DNA from 3 places in the Variovorax durovernensis genome. Region 1 is predicted to be linked to each of the others. Evidence: predicted binding sites of a transcription regulator. Region 1 holds the regulator's gene; each other region holds the start of a gene.
The links. Region 1 encodes sigma-54, which starts transcription at its own class of promoters, with help from an activator protein. Its sites were predicted from a motif close to TGGCANGNAANCTGCTTT; they were not measured.
Positions count from the first base shown of each region.

Region 2: atzF (allophanate hydrolase) is a predicted target of sigma-54. The motif match lies at 2,109-2,126, and genes of this name have one in related genera.
Region 3: ACWV14_RS21275 (nitrate- and nitrite sensing domain-containing protein) is a predicted target of sigma-54. The motif match lies at 2,525-2,542, and genes of this name have one in related genera.

Region 1 covers NZ_CDRNCW010000001.1:677,070-682,382, reverse strand. The annotation lists gene ACWV14_RS03130 (LysE family translocator) at 1-376, shown strand, start outside; gene ACWV14_RS03125 (phospholipase D family protein) at 393-1,955, opposite strand; gene ACWV14_RS03120 (RNA polymerase factor sigma-54) at 2,092-3,705, opposite strand; gene lptB (LPS export ABC transporter ATP-binding protein) at 3,809-4,603, opposite strand; gene lptA (lipopolysaccharide transport periplasmic protein LptA) at 4,600-5,310, opposite strand.
Region 2 covers NZ_CDRNCW010000001.1:426,817-432,129, reverse strand. The annotation lists gene ACWV14_RS01995 (ABC transporter substrate-binding protein) at 1-334, opposite strand, end outside; gene atzF (allophanate hydrolase) at 347-2,080, opposite strand; gene ACWV14_RS01985 (M48 family metallopeptidase) at 2,281-3,153, opposite strand; gene ACWV14_RS01980 (AmpG family muropeptide MFS transporter) at 3,231-4,598, shown strand; gene ACWV14_RS01975 (beta-ketoacyl-[acyl-carrier-protein] synthase family protein) at 4,718-5,313, shown strand, end outside.
Region 3 covers NZ_CDRNCW010000001.1:4,460,684-4,465,996, forward strand. The annotation lists gene ACWV14_RS21255 (branched-chain amino acid ABC transporter substrate-binding protein) at 1-11, opposite strand, end outside; gene ACWV14_RS21260 (Hsp20/alpha crystallin family protein) at 137-508, shown strand; gene ACWV14_RS21265 (alpha/beta hydrolase-fold protein) at 697-1,455, shown strand; gene tsaD (tRNA (adenosine(37)-N6)-threonylcarbamoyltransferase complex transferase subunit TsaD) at 1,394-2,452, opposite strand; gene ACWV14_RS21275 (nitrate- and nitrite sensing domain-containing protein) at 2,580-3,845, shown strand; gene ACWV14_RS21280 (CmpA/NrtA family ABC transporter substrate-binding protein) at 4,176-5,313, shown strand, end outside.

The sequences.
Region 1 (5,313 bases):
CTGGCGCGGCGCGCGCCAGCCACTGGCTGTTACACCGGAAGTGGGTAACTCCCCCGGCCGGCCGGGGCGCGGCGGCCGCACCTTTCTGCTGGGCCTTGCCACCCAGGTCAGCAACCCGAAGACGGCGGTGGTCTACGCCAGCATCTTCGCCGCCTTCCTGCCGCGCGAGGTGCCGCTGGTACTGGCGCTGGCGGTGCCGGCAGTGATCTTCTGCATCGAGACCGGCTGGTACACCATCGTGGCACTGGCGCTTTCCTCGGCGGCGCCGCGCTCTGCCTACCTGCGCTACAAGGCCTGGATCGACCGCGCGGCCGGCGGCGTGATGGGGCTGCTGGGCGTGCGGCTGGTCTGGTCGGCCATTCGCGGCGGCCACTGACTGAATACCGCGGCGCTTACAGCAGGCTCTCGGGCGTCAGCGGCGCCAGCAGTTCGAGCATCGTGCGGTCCCAGAAGCCCGAATCGGGCTCCTCGTGCAGCACCGTGATCTTGCCGGCGTCGTCGCTGACCCATTCGATGCGGCTGTCGTTGCTGCCTTCGGCAAAGCGCAGCCGGTAGGCGCCCTGCTGCTTGAGCACGTCGAGCAGCTTGAGCATCTGCTGCGCCATCTCGGGGCTGTGGATGATCAGCCCGATCTCGGTGTTCTGCGACTCCGAGCGCGGATCGAAATTCATCGAGCCCACGAACAGCGTGCGCCGGTCGATCACCGCCGACTTGGCATGCAGGCGCCCGACCGTGGTGCCGAAGAGCCCCAGCCGCACGCTGCGCCGGGTGCGCGTGGAACTCAGCTCGTACAGGTCGGCGCCGAGCTTGAGCATGTCGGGCCGGTAGCGGCGGTAGGCGGTATGCACCAGCGGTTCGTCGGTGGCGGCCAGCGAATTGGTGACCACGCTGATCTTCACGCCGCGCCCGCGGATCTCGCGCATCACCTCGAGCCCCGTGGCGCCCGGAATCAGGTAGGGCGAGACGATGGTCACCTCGGCGCGCGCGCGGCGCATCTGCTCGACCACGTTGTAGCGCACGCTGTCGACGTCCAGCAGCGGCACGCCGCCGTACGACGCGGTCTTGCCGATCACCCGGTCGGGCGAGTCGGCATAGGCCTCGGCCAGGGTCCAGATCAAGCCCAGCCTGCCGGCGTTCAGGTCGTCCGCAATCGGGCTGTAGCCGAGCAGGTCGTTGGGCGCGGGTTGCGGCGGCGGCGGGGTGGTGTCGGCGCCGGTAGCGGCATCGAAGCGGCGCTGCAGCTCCTCGCGCGAAAGGCTGCTCGCCACCACCGACTGCACGGGGCGCACGTAGGTGCTGTTCCAGTACTGGTCGAACAGGCTGCCGAGCCGGGGGATCAGCGCGCCGGTCACGAAGGTGTCGAGATCGAGGAAGTTCTCGCCCGCCGTGCGCGTGAAGTACTGGTTGCCGATGTTGCGCCCGCCCGCCACCGCCATCGCGCCGTCGGCGATGAACAGCTTGTTGTGCATGCGGCGGTTCACGCGGCTGAAGTCGAACAGCGACGCCGCGAAGCGCCTGACCAGGCTGCCGCGCCCGGCCGGGAACGGGTTGAAGAGGCGCAGCTCGACATTCGGCGTGGCGGCAAAGCCGAGCAGCAGCTCGTCTTCGCCGGAGGTGTAGAGGTCGTCCATCAGCACCCGCACGCGCACGCCGCGCAAGGCGGCATCGCGCAGGGTGCGCAGCAGGTAGCGGCCGGTCTCGTCGTTCTCGATCTGGTAGTACTGCAAGTCCAGCGTGCGCTGGGCGCGGCGCGCGAGCTCGATGCGGGTGTCGAAGGCAAAGTCGCCGCCGGGCATGAGACGGAAGCCGCTCAGGTCGGGGTCGGGCTGGGCGGCCATCGCGAGCTTGCCGAGCGCGGTGTCGGCCGACACGGCCATGGCCTTGGTGGGCGGGCGCGGTGCCTCGTCGGGCAAGGTGGCGCAGCCGGTGACGAACAGCACGGCCAGAGCGAGCACCAAGGCCAGACCCGCTCGCCATTCATGGCCACGCGGCGAACACCGCGGAACCGGCTCTGCCGGGCCGCTGGTGTTGCCCCCTGCAAGGGGGTTGGCGAAGCGACACGAAGTGCGCATAGCCTGGGGGTGTGCCGAGCTACAGCGCCTTGCGCAGGTTGGCCGGCGCGATGCGCAGGGCCTCGCGGTACTTGGCCACGGTGCGGCGCGCGCACTCGATGCCCTGCTCCTTGAGCATCTCGGAGATCTGGCTGTCCGACAGCGGCTTCTTGATGCTCTCCGAGCTCACGAACTGCTTGATCAGCGCACGCACCGCGGTGCTCGATGCATTGCCGCCGGTCTCGGTGCCCAGCGCCGAACCGAAGAAATACTTCAGCTCGACCGTGCCGAACGGCGTGGCCATGTACTTGGCGGTGGTCACGCGCGAGATGGTGGATTCGTGCAGGCCCAACTCGTCGGCAATTTCGCGCAGCACCAGCGGGCGCATGGCCAGCTCGCCGTGCACGAAGTAGCTCTTCTGGCGCTCGACGATGGCGTTGCTCACGCGCAGGATGGTGTCGAAGCGCTGCTGGATGTTCTTGATGAACCAGCGCGCCTCCTGCAGCCGCTGCGACAGCGCCTGGCTGCCCTCGCCCTTGTGCGACTTGAGCGCGCCGGCGTAGATGTCGTGCACGCGCAGGCGCGGCATGACCTCGGGATTCAGCATGACGCGGAACTTGACGTTGGTGCCGCGGCCGGTCTTGGTGACGATCACGTCGGGAATGACGATGTTGCGCTCGACATCGACAAAACGGCGCCCCGGCTTGGGCTCCAGCCGCGCGATGACCTGCAGCGCCGAGCGCACCAGCTCCTCGCTGCTGCGAGTGAGCGTGGCCAGGCGCTTGAAATCGCGCCGCGCGAGCAGCTCCATCGGCTGCTTGCAGATGGCGATGGCGGTCTTGTAGACCTGTGCCTGTTCTTCGTCTTCGTCGTCCTCGGCGGCCAACGCGCGCAGCTGGATGCTCAGGCATTCGCCGAGGTCGCGCGCGCCCACGCCCACCGGCTCCAGGCTCTGCAGCAGGCCGAGCGCCACCTGGAAGTGATGCACCAGGTCGTCGAACTGGTCGTTGTCGTCGCCGGCCAGGCCCGAGGCCAGCGCCGGCAGGGAGTCTTCGAGATAGCCGTCGTCGTTGAGCGACTCGATCAGGAAGCGCAGCGCGGCGCTGTCGTTCTCGCTCAGGCGCAGGCTCAGTGCCTGGCGGTGCAGGAACGACTGCAGCGACTCCTGGCTGCGCGCAAGCTCGGTGGCATCGGCGCGCTCGTCGTCACCCAGGTTGTTCTGGCGCGCGGGGGCGTCGCTGCCCCACTCGCTGTCGTCGGGCGCCATGTCGACGGTGCCGTCGCCTTCCCAGTCGGGCTCGCGCTCGGCGATCTCGGCGGCGGGGCCGTCGGAATCGGCCGTGGTGGTGGTGCCGGTCTCGGTCGAGGCGGCGGAAGTGCTGGCCGGCGGCGGGGTGAAGTCGCTCTCGCCGTCGCCGCCCTCGCCACTTTCGCCGCCGTCATCGCGCGCGACGGGGGCGTCGGCCGTGTCGAGCCCGAATTCCTCGCGCGCCGCTTCTTCCGCGGTGCGCTCGAGGAAGGGGTTCTCGTCGAGCATCTGCTCCACTTCCTGGCTCAGTTCGAGCGTGGAAAGTTGGAGCAGCCTGATCGACTGCTGCAGCTGTGGCGTCAACGCCAGGTGCTGCGAGACGCGAAGGGACAGCCCTTGCTTCATGAGATTGCTGCTCCCCCCAAGGCTGCGCGCTGCGCGCGGCGGCCCCCGCGAAGGATCCCCACGCGGATGGTGGCCACGCTCGCCTTTGACCCGCGCAACACGATCACATCCGGAAGTGTTCGCCCAGGTACACCCTGCGTACCTCGGCGTTGTCGACGATCTCCGAGGGCGTGCCTTGTGCCAGCACATGCCCGTCGCTGATGATGAACGCGTGATCGCAGATGCCCAGCGTTTCGCGCACGTTGTGGTCGGTGATGAGCACGCCGATGCCGCGCTCCTTCAGGAAGCTGATGATCCGCTGGATTTCGATCACGGCGATCGGGTCGATGCCGGCGAAGGGCTCGTCCAGCAGGATGAAGCGCGGCTGGGTGGCCAGGGCGCGTGCGATCTCGACGCGGCGGCGTTCGCCGCCCGACAGCGCCAGCGCGGGCGAATCGCGCAGATGGTCGACGCGCAGGTCGGCCAGCAGTTCGGACAGGCGCTCTTCCATGTGCTGCTTGGACAGCGGCACGAGCTTGCCGCTCGCGTCGGGCTCATGCTGCAGTTCGAGCACGGCGCGCACGTTTTCCTCGACCGTGAGCTTGCGGAAGATCGAGGCTTCCTGCGGCAGGTAGCTCAGGCCCATGCGCGCGCGGCGGTGGATGGGCATGTGGGCGATGGGCTCGCCGTCGATGGTGATGTCGCCCGCATCGGCGCGCACCAGCCCGACGATCATGTAGAACGAGGTGGTCTTGCCGGCGCCGTTGGGGCCGAGCAGCCCGACGACTTCACCCTTCTGCACGTCGAGCGAGACGTCCTTCACGACCGTGCGGCTGCCATAGCTCTTCTTCAGGCCGCGCGCCACCAGGCGGCTGCCCGGTGCGCCGTTGGCTTCCTGGGTTCCAGCGGTTTCGATCACTTGCGGGTTTCTCCATCGCCACCGAGCGTGGTGGTCGAGCGCAGGCCCGTGCCGGGTGCCGGCGTGGACGCTGCCGGCGCGGCGGGCTTGGCTCCGGCGGGAGCGCCGGGCGCGGGCGCCGTGGCGGCCTTGGGTGTCAGGATGGTCTTGACGCGGCCGCTCGGGGACGACGCGTTGACCGCGGTGTTCGGCGGCACGGTGGAACCGTTGACCGTGTAGGTGTCGTTGCTCTGGTCGTAGACGATCAGGGCGCCGGTGCTCACGTCGTTCGGCGTCGAACCGAGCAGGCGGCGCATTTCTGCGTTGCGGATGAACTTGACGTTGTCGGCGCGGCTGTCGTACTCGATGACTTCGGATTCGCCCTCGATCCACTCGTCAGGTGCGTTGCGCTTCTGCTTGTAGTAGGCCCGCTTGCCGGGCGCCGCCGTGACCACGCCGTACTGGTAGCCCTCGGCGTCCTGGCGGACATCGAGCCGCGCGCCGCGGATGATGATCGTGCCTTTTGTTACCAGCACGTTGCCCGTGAACACGCTGGTCTGCTTGAGGTCGTCGTAGCGCATGGCATCCGACTCGATGTTCATCGGCTTGCTGCGGTCGGCGGTCTCGGCCAGGGCGCCCGAGGCAAGGCCGGCCAGCAGCAACGCGGCGGCAGCCAGGCGGCCGACGCGACGCAGGAAGGGAGTGGTGGAGTAAGAATGCAATGTCATAGA
Region 2 (5,313 bases), 250 kb from region 1:
GCGCGATCTCGCCGATGGCGAGGTTGGCCGAGCCGGTGCCGTTGGCGCTGCCGTCGCAGCGGCCGGCGAGCATGCCTTCCATCACCTGCTGCGCGCCGGCGAACTTGAGCGGCTCGACCTCGAGGCCGGCTTCCTTGAAGTAGCCCTTGTCGACTGCCGCGAAGAACGGCAGGCCGGCGGCCACGGGCCAGAAGCCGATGCGCAGCTTCGCCGCGCCCTGCGCACGCACGATGGCGGGCGCGGCCAGCACGGCCAGTCCGGCGGCGCCGGCCTGCAGCAGCTGGCGGCGGCTACTGATGCTGCTCGACGCGGGAGGTTTTTCTTGGTTGCTCATCGGGACTCCTGATCAGTTGGAACTCGGTGTGGCGCGGCTCGCGACGTATGCGCGCCAGCCGCCGTGGAGGGTCACGTCCTGCGCGCCGGCCAGGGCGTGGCCCTCGCAGATGAAGCCTTTCACCCAGCTGCCGTCGGCCAGCTCGACGCTGCCCAGGCCGAGGGGCGGTGGAATGAGAGCGAGAAAGCTGCCGACCTGCGCCAGTGGCACGGCCCAGACTTCGAGCGCGATGGCGGCGCCTTCATCGCCTTCGACCACGCGCTGCAGGCCGGGCTTGGGCGGCACGGTGCCGGGCAGTGCATAAAGGCGGTAGAAGGGCGAGGTCGTCGTGGCACGCAGCAGCGTCGCCCCGCGTTCAGTGAGCTGGCTGTTGAGCGGCATGTCCGAGAGATGCGCACCGACCACGGCGATGGGCAGGGTGCCCGCGTCTGGCGCAGCGAGACCCGGAATGGCGCGCGGCGCGGGCAGCGGCTCGTCGGTCGCGCCTGGCGCGAGCCCGGTGGCGTGGTGGTAGCGCTGGCCCAGGTCGGCCAGCGCGAGGTCGCTGCCGCAGGGACCGATCAGCGTGATGCCGAAGGGCAGGCCGTCCGCGCGCAGGCTGCTGGGCACGGAGAGCGCGGCGTAGTCGAGCAGGTTGACGAAATTGGTGTACGCGCCGAGGTTGCGGTTGAGCGCCACCGGGTCGGCGCGCATCTGCTCGCGGGTGTAGTGCGTGGGCGCGGTGGGCACGAGCAGCACGTCGATGTCGCGCCACATCGGCTCGACCTGCTGCGCGATGGCGCGCAGCCGCGTCTGGGCTTCGAACACGTCGGCGGCGGTGTAGTTGCGCCCGCTCGCGAGGATGCCGCGCACGGGCTCGATCACCTCGTCGCCGTGCGCATCGAGGAACTCGCGCACCGCGGCGTAGCGTTCGGCGACCAGCGCGCTTTCATAGAGCAGCGCGGCGGCCTCGGCGAGCGGGGCGTAGGCGATGGTGACGGGCGAGCCGCCCATGGCCAGCAGGCGCGCGGTCGCGTCGTTGAACGCCCGTTCGGCGGCGGTGTCGCCGAAGAAGCTGAGCCTGTCGGGCACGCCGAAACGGAAGTGCGCGGGCAGCGGCTTGCGGCTCAGGGGGATGTCGCGGGAGTACGGGTCGCGCGCGTCGTGGCCGACAGCGGCGAGCAGCACGTCGACCGCGGTAGCGACGGTGCGCGCGAAGATCGAGACGCAGTCGGCGCTCTGCGCCGCGGGCACCACGCCGAAGGTGCTCAGCAGGCCACGCGACGGCTTGAGGCCGACGATGTTGTTGAGCCCGGCCGGCACGCGGCCCGAGCCTGCCGTGTCGGTGCCCAGCGCGAAGTCGACCTCGCCGGTTGCCACCACATAGGCCGAGCCCGAGCTGGAGCCGCCCGAAACGTATCGCGCGTCGAAGGCGTTCGGCACCTCGCCGTAGGGCGAGCGCGTGCCGTTCAGGCCGCAGGCGAACTGGTCGAGATTGGTCTTGCCGGCCAGCGATGCACCGGCTTCGAGCAGGCGCTGCACCACGGCCGCGTGGGCCTGGGGCAGGCGGTCGAACGCCGGGCAGGCGGCCGTGGTGGGCACGCCAGCCACGTCGATGTTGTCCTTGACCGCAAAGCTCAGTCCGGCGAGCGGCAGGGCAAAGCCCAGGGCCTTGCCAGCCGCGGCGTCCGCCACGGGAGCCGCGAATTTCGCGATCCAGGCGGCGGCGGGCGATCCGCTTTTTCCGTTTTCTTCATGCACCATCATTAGGCATCCAAACATGTGTACAAGTTGAGATGCAAACGGCGTGCCAGCGGTTACCTGCGTGGTCCAGCCCGCTCAATACGTGTCAGTCAGTGGAAACTCTTTAGTGAAACACCGCGGAACCGGCTTTGCCGGGCCGCTGGTGTTGCCCCCTGCAAGGGGGTGGGCGTAGCGACACGAAGTGCGCGAAGCCCGGGGGTGAGTTACTTCCTTGCGTCGCGGTAGAGCTTCTCGACCTTCGGCAGGTTCGCCTCGAGCTTCGTGATGCGATCCGGCCCGCTCGGGTGCGTCGAAAGGAAGCTCAGGCTGCCCTGGTTCTTGGACGCCGCGGCCATCTTCTGCCACAGCGAAACCGACGCCTTCGGGTCATAGCCTGCGCGCGCCGCGAGTTCCAGCCCCACGAGGTCGGCCTCGGTCTCGTCGCTGCGGCTGAACTTGAGGGTGATGAGCTGCGTGCCCGCGCGCGCCGCCAGGTCGCCCACCTGGCCCCAGCCGAGCATCTGCGCACCGAGGGAAAGCACCGCGCCGGTGCCCGCGCTCTTGGCCATGCGGGCGCGCGCGTGTTCGCGCAGCGCGTGGGCCATTTCGTGGCCCATGACCATCGCGACCTCGTCGTCGGTGAGCTTGAGCTGGTCGAGGATGCCGGTGAAGAAGGCGATCTTGCCGCCGGGCATGCAGAAGGCGTTGATCTGCTTGCTGCCGATCAGGTTGACCTCCCACTTCCAGCTGCGGGCGCGTGAATTCCACGGCGTGGCAAACGGAATGAGGCGGTTCGCGATGGCGCGCAGGCGCTGCAGCTGCGGGTTGTTGTCGCCGGCGAGCGCGCCCTTGGCTCGGGCCTGCTCGAGCAGCTGGCCATATTGCTGAACGCCGGCCGCCTCGATCTTGTCGGCGGGCACGAGGTTGCGCGCCACCGATGCATTGCCCACGTCGACCTGCGCCAGCGCCGGGCCGCCCAATGCCGCGCCGGCCGCGGCCAGCAGGAAGGCGCGCCGGGGATTCCAGGGCGAGGCCGCGGAAGGAAGGACGGAGCCGGCGGCGGTGCCGGAGGAAGAGCGCTCGCATCGTATGCACATAGGGGCCGGATCATAGGAACAAATGAAGACAAAGGGGCCGCCCGAGGGCCTGCGCCGCTCATGGACAATCCGGGCACATGTCCGCCTCGCCCGTCGAAACCCCCACCACCCCCTCCCCGCCCTGGCGCGACGCCCTCAAGGTCTACCTGGAGCCCGCCACGCTGCGCATGCTGGCGTTGGGCTTCTCGGCCGGGTTGCCGCTGCTGCTGGTGCTGGGCACGCTGAGCTTTCGCCTGCGCGAGGCCGGCATCGACCGCACCACCATCGGCTACCTGAGCTGGGTCGGGCTGGCCTACGGCTTCAAGTGGGTCTGGGCACCGCTGGTCGACCGGCTGCCGCTGCCACCGCTGACCACGCTGCTGGGGCGCCGGCGCGGCTGGCTGCTGCTGGCGCAGGGGCTGGTGATCACGGGGCTGGTCGGAATGGCGATGAACGACCCGCGCCTGGGGCTCACGCCGCTGATCTGGTGCGCGCTGCTGGTGGCCTTCGGCTCGGCCACGCAGGACATCGCACTCGACGCCTTCCGCATCGAATCGGCCGAGCCGCGCAAGCAGGCCGCAATGGCGGCCGCCTACCAGACGGGCTACCGCCTCGCGATGATCTGGGCCGGCGCCGGTGTGCTGTGGGTCGCGGCCTGGGCCGAGGTGGCGCCCGCCGTGGCGGCCACCGGCGCAGCCGCCTACCAGGACGGCGCCTGGAAGACCGCCTACCTGGTGATGGCGGCTTCGATGGCGGTGGGCGTGTTCACGGTGCTGCTGTCCCCCGAGCCGGTGCCGCGCCTGCTGCCCAAGGCCCGCAACGCGGCCGAGTGGCTGCGCAGCGCGCTGATCGAGCCCTTTGCCGACTTCATCGGCCGCTACAAATGGCACGCGGTGCTGATCCTCTCGCTGATCGCCGTCTACCGCATCAGCGACGTGGTGATGGGCATCATGGCCAACCCTTTCTACGTGGACATGGGCTTCACCAAGGACGAAGTCGCCACGGTCAGCAAGATCTACGGCGTGATCATGACGTTGGTGGGCGCCTTCGTGGGAGGCGTGCTGTCGATGCGCCTGGGCGTGATGCGGGTGCTGATGATGGGCGCGGTGCTCAGCGCGGCGAGCAACCTGCTCTACGCCTGGCTGGCGACGCGCGGGCACGACACCACGGCGCTGATCGCGGTGGTGTCGGCCGACAACCTGGCCGGCGGCATCGCCTCGGCGGCCTTCATCGCCTACCTGTCGAGCCTCACCAACATCAGCTACTCGGCCACGCAGTACGCGCTGTTCAGCTCGCTGATGCTGCTGCTGCCGAAATTCATCGCCGGCTATTCGGGCGTCTTCGTCGACGCCTACGGCTACAGCAACTTCTTCGTCGCCACCGCGCTGCTGGGCGTGCCGGTGCTGGTGCTGGTGGCGCTGGCCTCGCGGCTCACGATCATCACAAGCCCGGCGGAGCGTCAATAGGGCACGGGCCTTATAGGAATCCGCCGACGCGGCGCGGCGCAGGCAACTGTTAGGCTGTTCCACGTTTACATTCGCTCTTCCATATTTGTTTCCAGTTGTCAGCGAGCCCGCAAAAGATCGTGCCGTCCCGAATCCCCCCTCTACAAATCAGCGCCTTCACGGCGACCTCGGCCGTCGGCGTCGGCAAGGAAGCGCTCGCTGACGCGCTGGCGCAGTCGCGCAGCGGCCTGCGCGCCAACGACTTCGGCGACGACCCGCTGCCCACGTGGATCGGCCGTGTCGACGGCGTGGAAGAAATCCGCCTGCCCGAATCGCTCGCCCAATGGGACTGCCGCAACAACCGGCTCGCCTGGCTGGGGCTGCATGCCGACGGCTTCATCGAGGCGGTGGCGGCTGCGCGCAAGAAGTACGGCGCGTCGCGCATCGCGCTGATCCTGGGCACCTCGACCGCGAGCATCGGCGAGACCGAGCTGGCCTACACCCAGCTCGACGCCGACGGCATGTTCCCGCTCAACCAGCGCCGCGGCGAAGTGCACACGCCGCATTCGCTGGCCATGTTCACGCAGCAGGTGCTGGGCATCAGCGGCCCGAGCGAGACCATTTCCACGGCCTGCTCTTCGAGCGCCAAGGTGTTCGCCTCGGCCGAGCGGATGATCCGCCTGGGCCTGGCCGACGCGGCCGTGGTCGGCGGCGCGGACACGCTGTGCGGCAGCGT
Region 3 (5,313 bases), 3.8 Mb from region 1:
GGGGGATTCATTGTCTTGAAACGCTTGCCGGTGGGCCTAGATGAGGTGTCAAGCGGCACTCACACGATGGAACGGCCGCGCAGTGTAAGGGACACACATTCCTTGTCCCCATTGTGTTCACTCAGGAGTTCTTCACATGTTTTTCGCACCCACCCTCCGCACCGCCCGTTTCGCTCCGCGCGCCTATGACCGCGCCTTCGAACGCTTCGCCAGCGAGGCCTTCGCCGGCACTCGCCGTTCGCCGCTCGTGGAACAGGACGACAAGAGCTGGACCCTCTCGCTCGACGTGCCCGGCTTCTCGCGTGAAGACCTCGCCATCAGCATCGAAGGCGCCGTGCTGCGCATCGACAGCAAGGCCGAAGCCAAGCGCCAGTTCAAGGCCGCCTACGAGCTGCCGCAGGACATCGACGTGGCCACCAGCGAAGCCAAGCTCGAGAATGGCGTGCTCACGCTGAAGCTCGGAAAACTGGTGCCGGTGAGCCAGGCCACGAGTTTGCAAATCAACTAGTCCGGCCTATGCCCACAAGAAGAAAGTGTCAGTAAAGGGTTGCTTTTGACTTTGAACATGCTCCCTATTCACAATAGGGCCGCATAACGTCACATGATGTGACGTTTTCTTAGTACTTTCTTCTTCGTGGGCGTCTTGTAAACGCATCGAAATCATGACGGTGCGGATAGGGTGCCCCTCACGGCACCATGAAAACTCACCTTCAACCCGCAAACCCCACCGAACAATCCGACACGCTCCTGGTCTTCCTGCCAGGGGCGTACCTCAAGCCTGACGAGTTCGAGCGCGAAGGCTTCATCAGCGCCGTCCGGGAGCGTCACCTCGCAGCCGATGCGCTGCTGGTGGACGCCGACGTGTCGTACTACTACGACCAGACCCTCAGCGAGCGCCTGCACGCCGACGTCATCGAGCCGCAGCGTGCCAAGGGCTACAAGGCGATCTGGCTGGTGGGCATTTCCATCGGCGGCTTCGGCGCGTTGATCCACGAACTGGCAAGGCCGGGCTCGGTCGACGGCATCGTGGCGCTGGCGCCCTACCTCGGGCGCCGTGTGCTCGGGGCTGAGATCAAGAAGGCCGGTGGCCTGCGCGCATGGCAGGCACCCACCGGGCCGCAGCCCGACGAAGAGCCCGACCGCAAGCTCTGGCCCTTCTTCCAGCAATACCTCTCGGCGCAGCCTTCGAAGAACCTGCCGCCGCTCTACCTGGGATTCGGCCTCGACGACCGCTTTGCCGGCAACCACAAGCTTCTGGCAGACGCGCTGCCGCCGGGCCGCGTGTTCACCACCGAAGGCGGCCACGACTGGCCGCAATGGCGCCAGCTCTGGCGCAACGTGCTGGACGTGTTGCCGCTGCCGGCAGTCGGCCGTTCGCGCCAGCCGCTGCCGGCTACGCAGCCTGCGGCGTCGACGCCTCGGCAGTCAGCGATTCCATTGGCCATCGCGGTCTGATGTCGAAGGCATAGCGCTCGGTCGCCTGCGACAGGCCCGACTGCAGGCGCATCGCGGCAGCCATGGCGATCATGGCGCCGTTGTCGGTGCACAGGTGCAGCTCGGGGTAGTGCACCCGCACCTTGCGCTTTGCGCATGCGGCATTGAGTTGCTCGCGCAGATTCTTGTTCGCCCCCACGCCGCCCGCCACCACCAGCCGCTTCAGGCCGGTCTGGTCCAGCGCGGCGAGCGACTTCTTCAGCAGCACCTCGACGATCGCCGCCTGCGTGGACGCCGCGAGGTCGGCCTTGCTGGACTCGAGCTGGTCGCCGAGCTTCTTGGCCTGCGTGAGCACCGCCGTCTTCAGGCCGGCGAACGAAAAGTCGAGATCGCCGCTGTGCAGCAGCGGACGCGGCAGCTTGAAAGCCGCGGCATCGCCGCCTTCGGCCAGCTTCGCGAGCCACGGCCCGCCGGGGTACGGCAGGCCCATGAGCTTGGCGCTCTTGTCGAAGGCTTCGCCGGCCGCATCGTCGATGGTCTCGCCCAGCAGCTCGTAGCGGCCCACGCCGTCCACCCGCATCAGCTGCGTATGGCCGCCCGACACCAGCAGCGCCACGAACGGAAACTCCGGCGGATCGGCGCTCAGGAATGGCGACAGCAGATGTCCTTCGAGGTGATGCACGCCCAGCACCGGCTTGCCCAGCGCCACGCCCAGCGCGCAGGCCACGCCGGCGCCCACGAGCAGCGCGCCCGCCAGGCCTGGGCCGCGCGTGTAGGCCACCACGTCTATTTCACTGAGCGAGCGGCCGGCCTCGGCCATGACCGACTCGGTCAGCGGCAGCACGCGGCGGATGTGGTCGCGGCTGGCCAGTTCGGGCACCACGCCGCCGTAGGCCTGGTGCATGGCGATCTGGCTGTGCAGCGCATGCGAGCGCAGCACCGGCAGCGCGTTGCCGTGCGACTCCACCAGCGCCACGCCGGTTTCATCGCAGGATGATTCGATTCCCAACAAGAGCATGCCGCCGAGTGTAGGTGGCGCCCGCCGCAGGCGCCCGCGAAGGGGCAAGCGCGGGCGAGAGGCTGGCCCGAGAGGCACGGATGTTGCAACGTTCCCGAAAGGCTCCCCGCAGGCGAACGCACCCACCATGAAGTCCGGACTGAGTTTTCTGATCGCCGCCCGCCGCTGCGAGATCGACGAGCTGGACCAGCTCGCGCGCACTAGCGAACTGGTCGGCGTGATCGGGCGGCTGGTGCATGCGCTGCAGCGCGAGCGCGGCATGTCGAACGTGTTCCTCGCCTCGCACGGCATGCGCCTGGCCGACCAGCGCGCCCCGCAGATCGCCGAATGCCTGGCGCTCGAGCAGGAAGTGCGCGCGGGGTTCGACCAGCTAGAGGCCGAGCACCATCGCGGCGTCGGCTCCGGCAACGGCGCGCGGCTGTTCAGCCGCATTGCCTGGGTGCTGCCCGGCCTGGACGCCCTGCCCGCTTTGCGCCGGCGCATCGATGCGCGCGAACTCAAGCCGTCGCAGTCGACCGCCGCCTTCGTCAAGCTCATCGCCGGCCTGCTTTCGGTGGTGTTCGAGGCGGCCGACGGCGCCACCGACCCTGAAATCTCCCGCCTCCTGGTGGCGATGTTCAACTTCATGCAGGGCAAGGAGTTCGCCGGCCAGGAGCGCGCATTCGGCGCCGCCGCACTGGCCCAGGGCCGCAGCGACGAAACCCGGCGCCTGCAGTGGCAACACCTGATCGAATCGCAGGAACGCTGCTTCCAGGTGTTCATCGACTTTTCCGGCGACGCGGTACTCGCCCTCTGGCGCGAGAGCCAGTCCGACGCCACCCTGGCCGAGCTGGAACGCATGCGCCGCCGGGGCGCCACCTCCGCGCCCGCCGACTCCGCGCTGGGCCAGGCCTGGTTCGACTGCTGCACGCGCCGCATCGACGCCATGCGGACCGTCGAAGACCGCCTCGAAGCCGACCTGCGCGCCCTCTGCAGCCACAAGACCGCCCGGGCACGCAGCGAACTGCAGGCCTACCGGCAGGTGCTCGACACGCTGGCGCCGCAGACCGACGCCACCCTGTTCTTCGACGACACCGACGCGCAGGCCGCCACGCCCGCACAGCTCGGCCGCCACCTCGAGCGATCGGTGCTCGACATGGTGCAGGAGCAGTCGCAACGGCTGCAGGCCATGAGCGACGAACTCCAGACCGTGCGTGCCTCGCTCAACGAACGCAAGCTCGTCGAACGCGCCAAGGGCCTGCTGATGGCGCACCGGCGCATGAGCGAGCAGGAGGCGCACAAGATGCTGCGAGAGACCGCCATGAACCAGGGCCGCCGGCTCGTCGAAGTGGCCGAGTCGGTGCTTGCGATGGCCGACTACCTTCCCATGCCGGATCGCACGCCGCCCCGCTGACGGCGTTCAATTTGGTGCACCGCACAACAATCGTGCCTGCCGCGCATCCATCGTCCGGATGGAGCCCAACCCTTGCCGTGCAAGGCGCTCCAGCTACTTTCCTGATAGCAACACACTGCATGGCAAGGCTGGCACAACGCTTGCAAGCAGCCAGCGCATAGACCCAAAAAGGTCTTCAGGCAGGCGGCACCCAAAGGCGGGTGCCACCCACCGACCGGACAAAGGCGTCCCCATCCCGCAAGGGCTCGTTCTCGAGCAGCCCCTGCGCGGTGCGGACGCCTTTTCGTTTTTGTCTTTCTTGTTTGTTCGTCTTCAACCGGAGCCCCGCCCATGACCGACCTGCTCAAAACCCGCCTCAGCCGACGCCGCGTATTGCAAGCCGCCGCCATCGGCGCCGTTGGCATCGACCCCGCCTTGCGCGCGGCAGTCTGGGCCCAGGGCTCCGACAAGCCCGAGAAGGAAGAAGTGAAGATCGGCTTCATCCCGCTGACCGACTGCGCCAGCGTGGTGATGGCCTCGGTGCTGGGCATCGACAAGAAGTACGGCGTGAAGATCGTGCCCAGCAAGGAAGCCAGCTGGGCCGGCGTGCGCGACAAGCTGTCCAACGGCGACCTCGACATGGCGCACGTGCTCTATGGCCTGGTCTACGGCATGCACCTGGGCCTGAGCGGCCCCAAGAAGGACATGGCAGTGCTCATGACCCTCAACAACAACGGCCAGGCCATCACGCTGTCGAAGAAGCTCTCGGACAAGGGCGCGGTCGATGCGGCATCGCTCGCCAAGCTCATCGCCAGCGAGAAGCGCGAATACACCTTCGCTCAGACCTTCCCCACCGGCACGCATGCCATGTGGCTCTACTACTGGCTCGCATCGGCCGGCATCGACCCGTTCAAGGACGTGAAGAACATCACCGTGCCGCCTCCGCAGATGGTGGCCAACATGCGCGTGGGCAACATGGACGGCTACTGCGTGGGCGAGCCCTGGGGCCAGCGCGCCATCATGGACGGCATCGGCATCACTGCCATCACCACGCAGGACATCTGGAAGGACCACCCCGAAAAGGTGCTCGGCTGCACCGCCGAGTTCACGAAGAAGTACCCCAACACCGCGCGCGCCGTGACGGCCGCTGTTCTGGAAGCCAGCAAGTGGATCGACGCCGGCCTGCAGAACAAGAACAAGATGGCCGAGACCATCGCCGACAAGAGCTACGTCAACACCAGCGTGGACGCCATCAACCAGCGCATCCTGGGCCGCTACACCAACGGCCTGGGCAAGAGCTGGGACGACCCCAACCACATGAAGTTCTACAACGGCGGCGCCGTGAACTTCCCGTACCTGTCGGACGGCATGTGGTTCCTCACCCAGCACAAGCGCTGGGGCCTGCTGAAGGAGCACCCCGATTACCTGAAGGTGGCCACCGAGATCAACCGCATCGACATCTACAAGCAGGCCGCCGCCGCCACGCAGA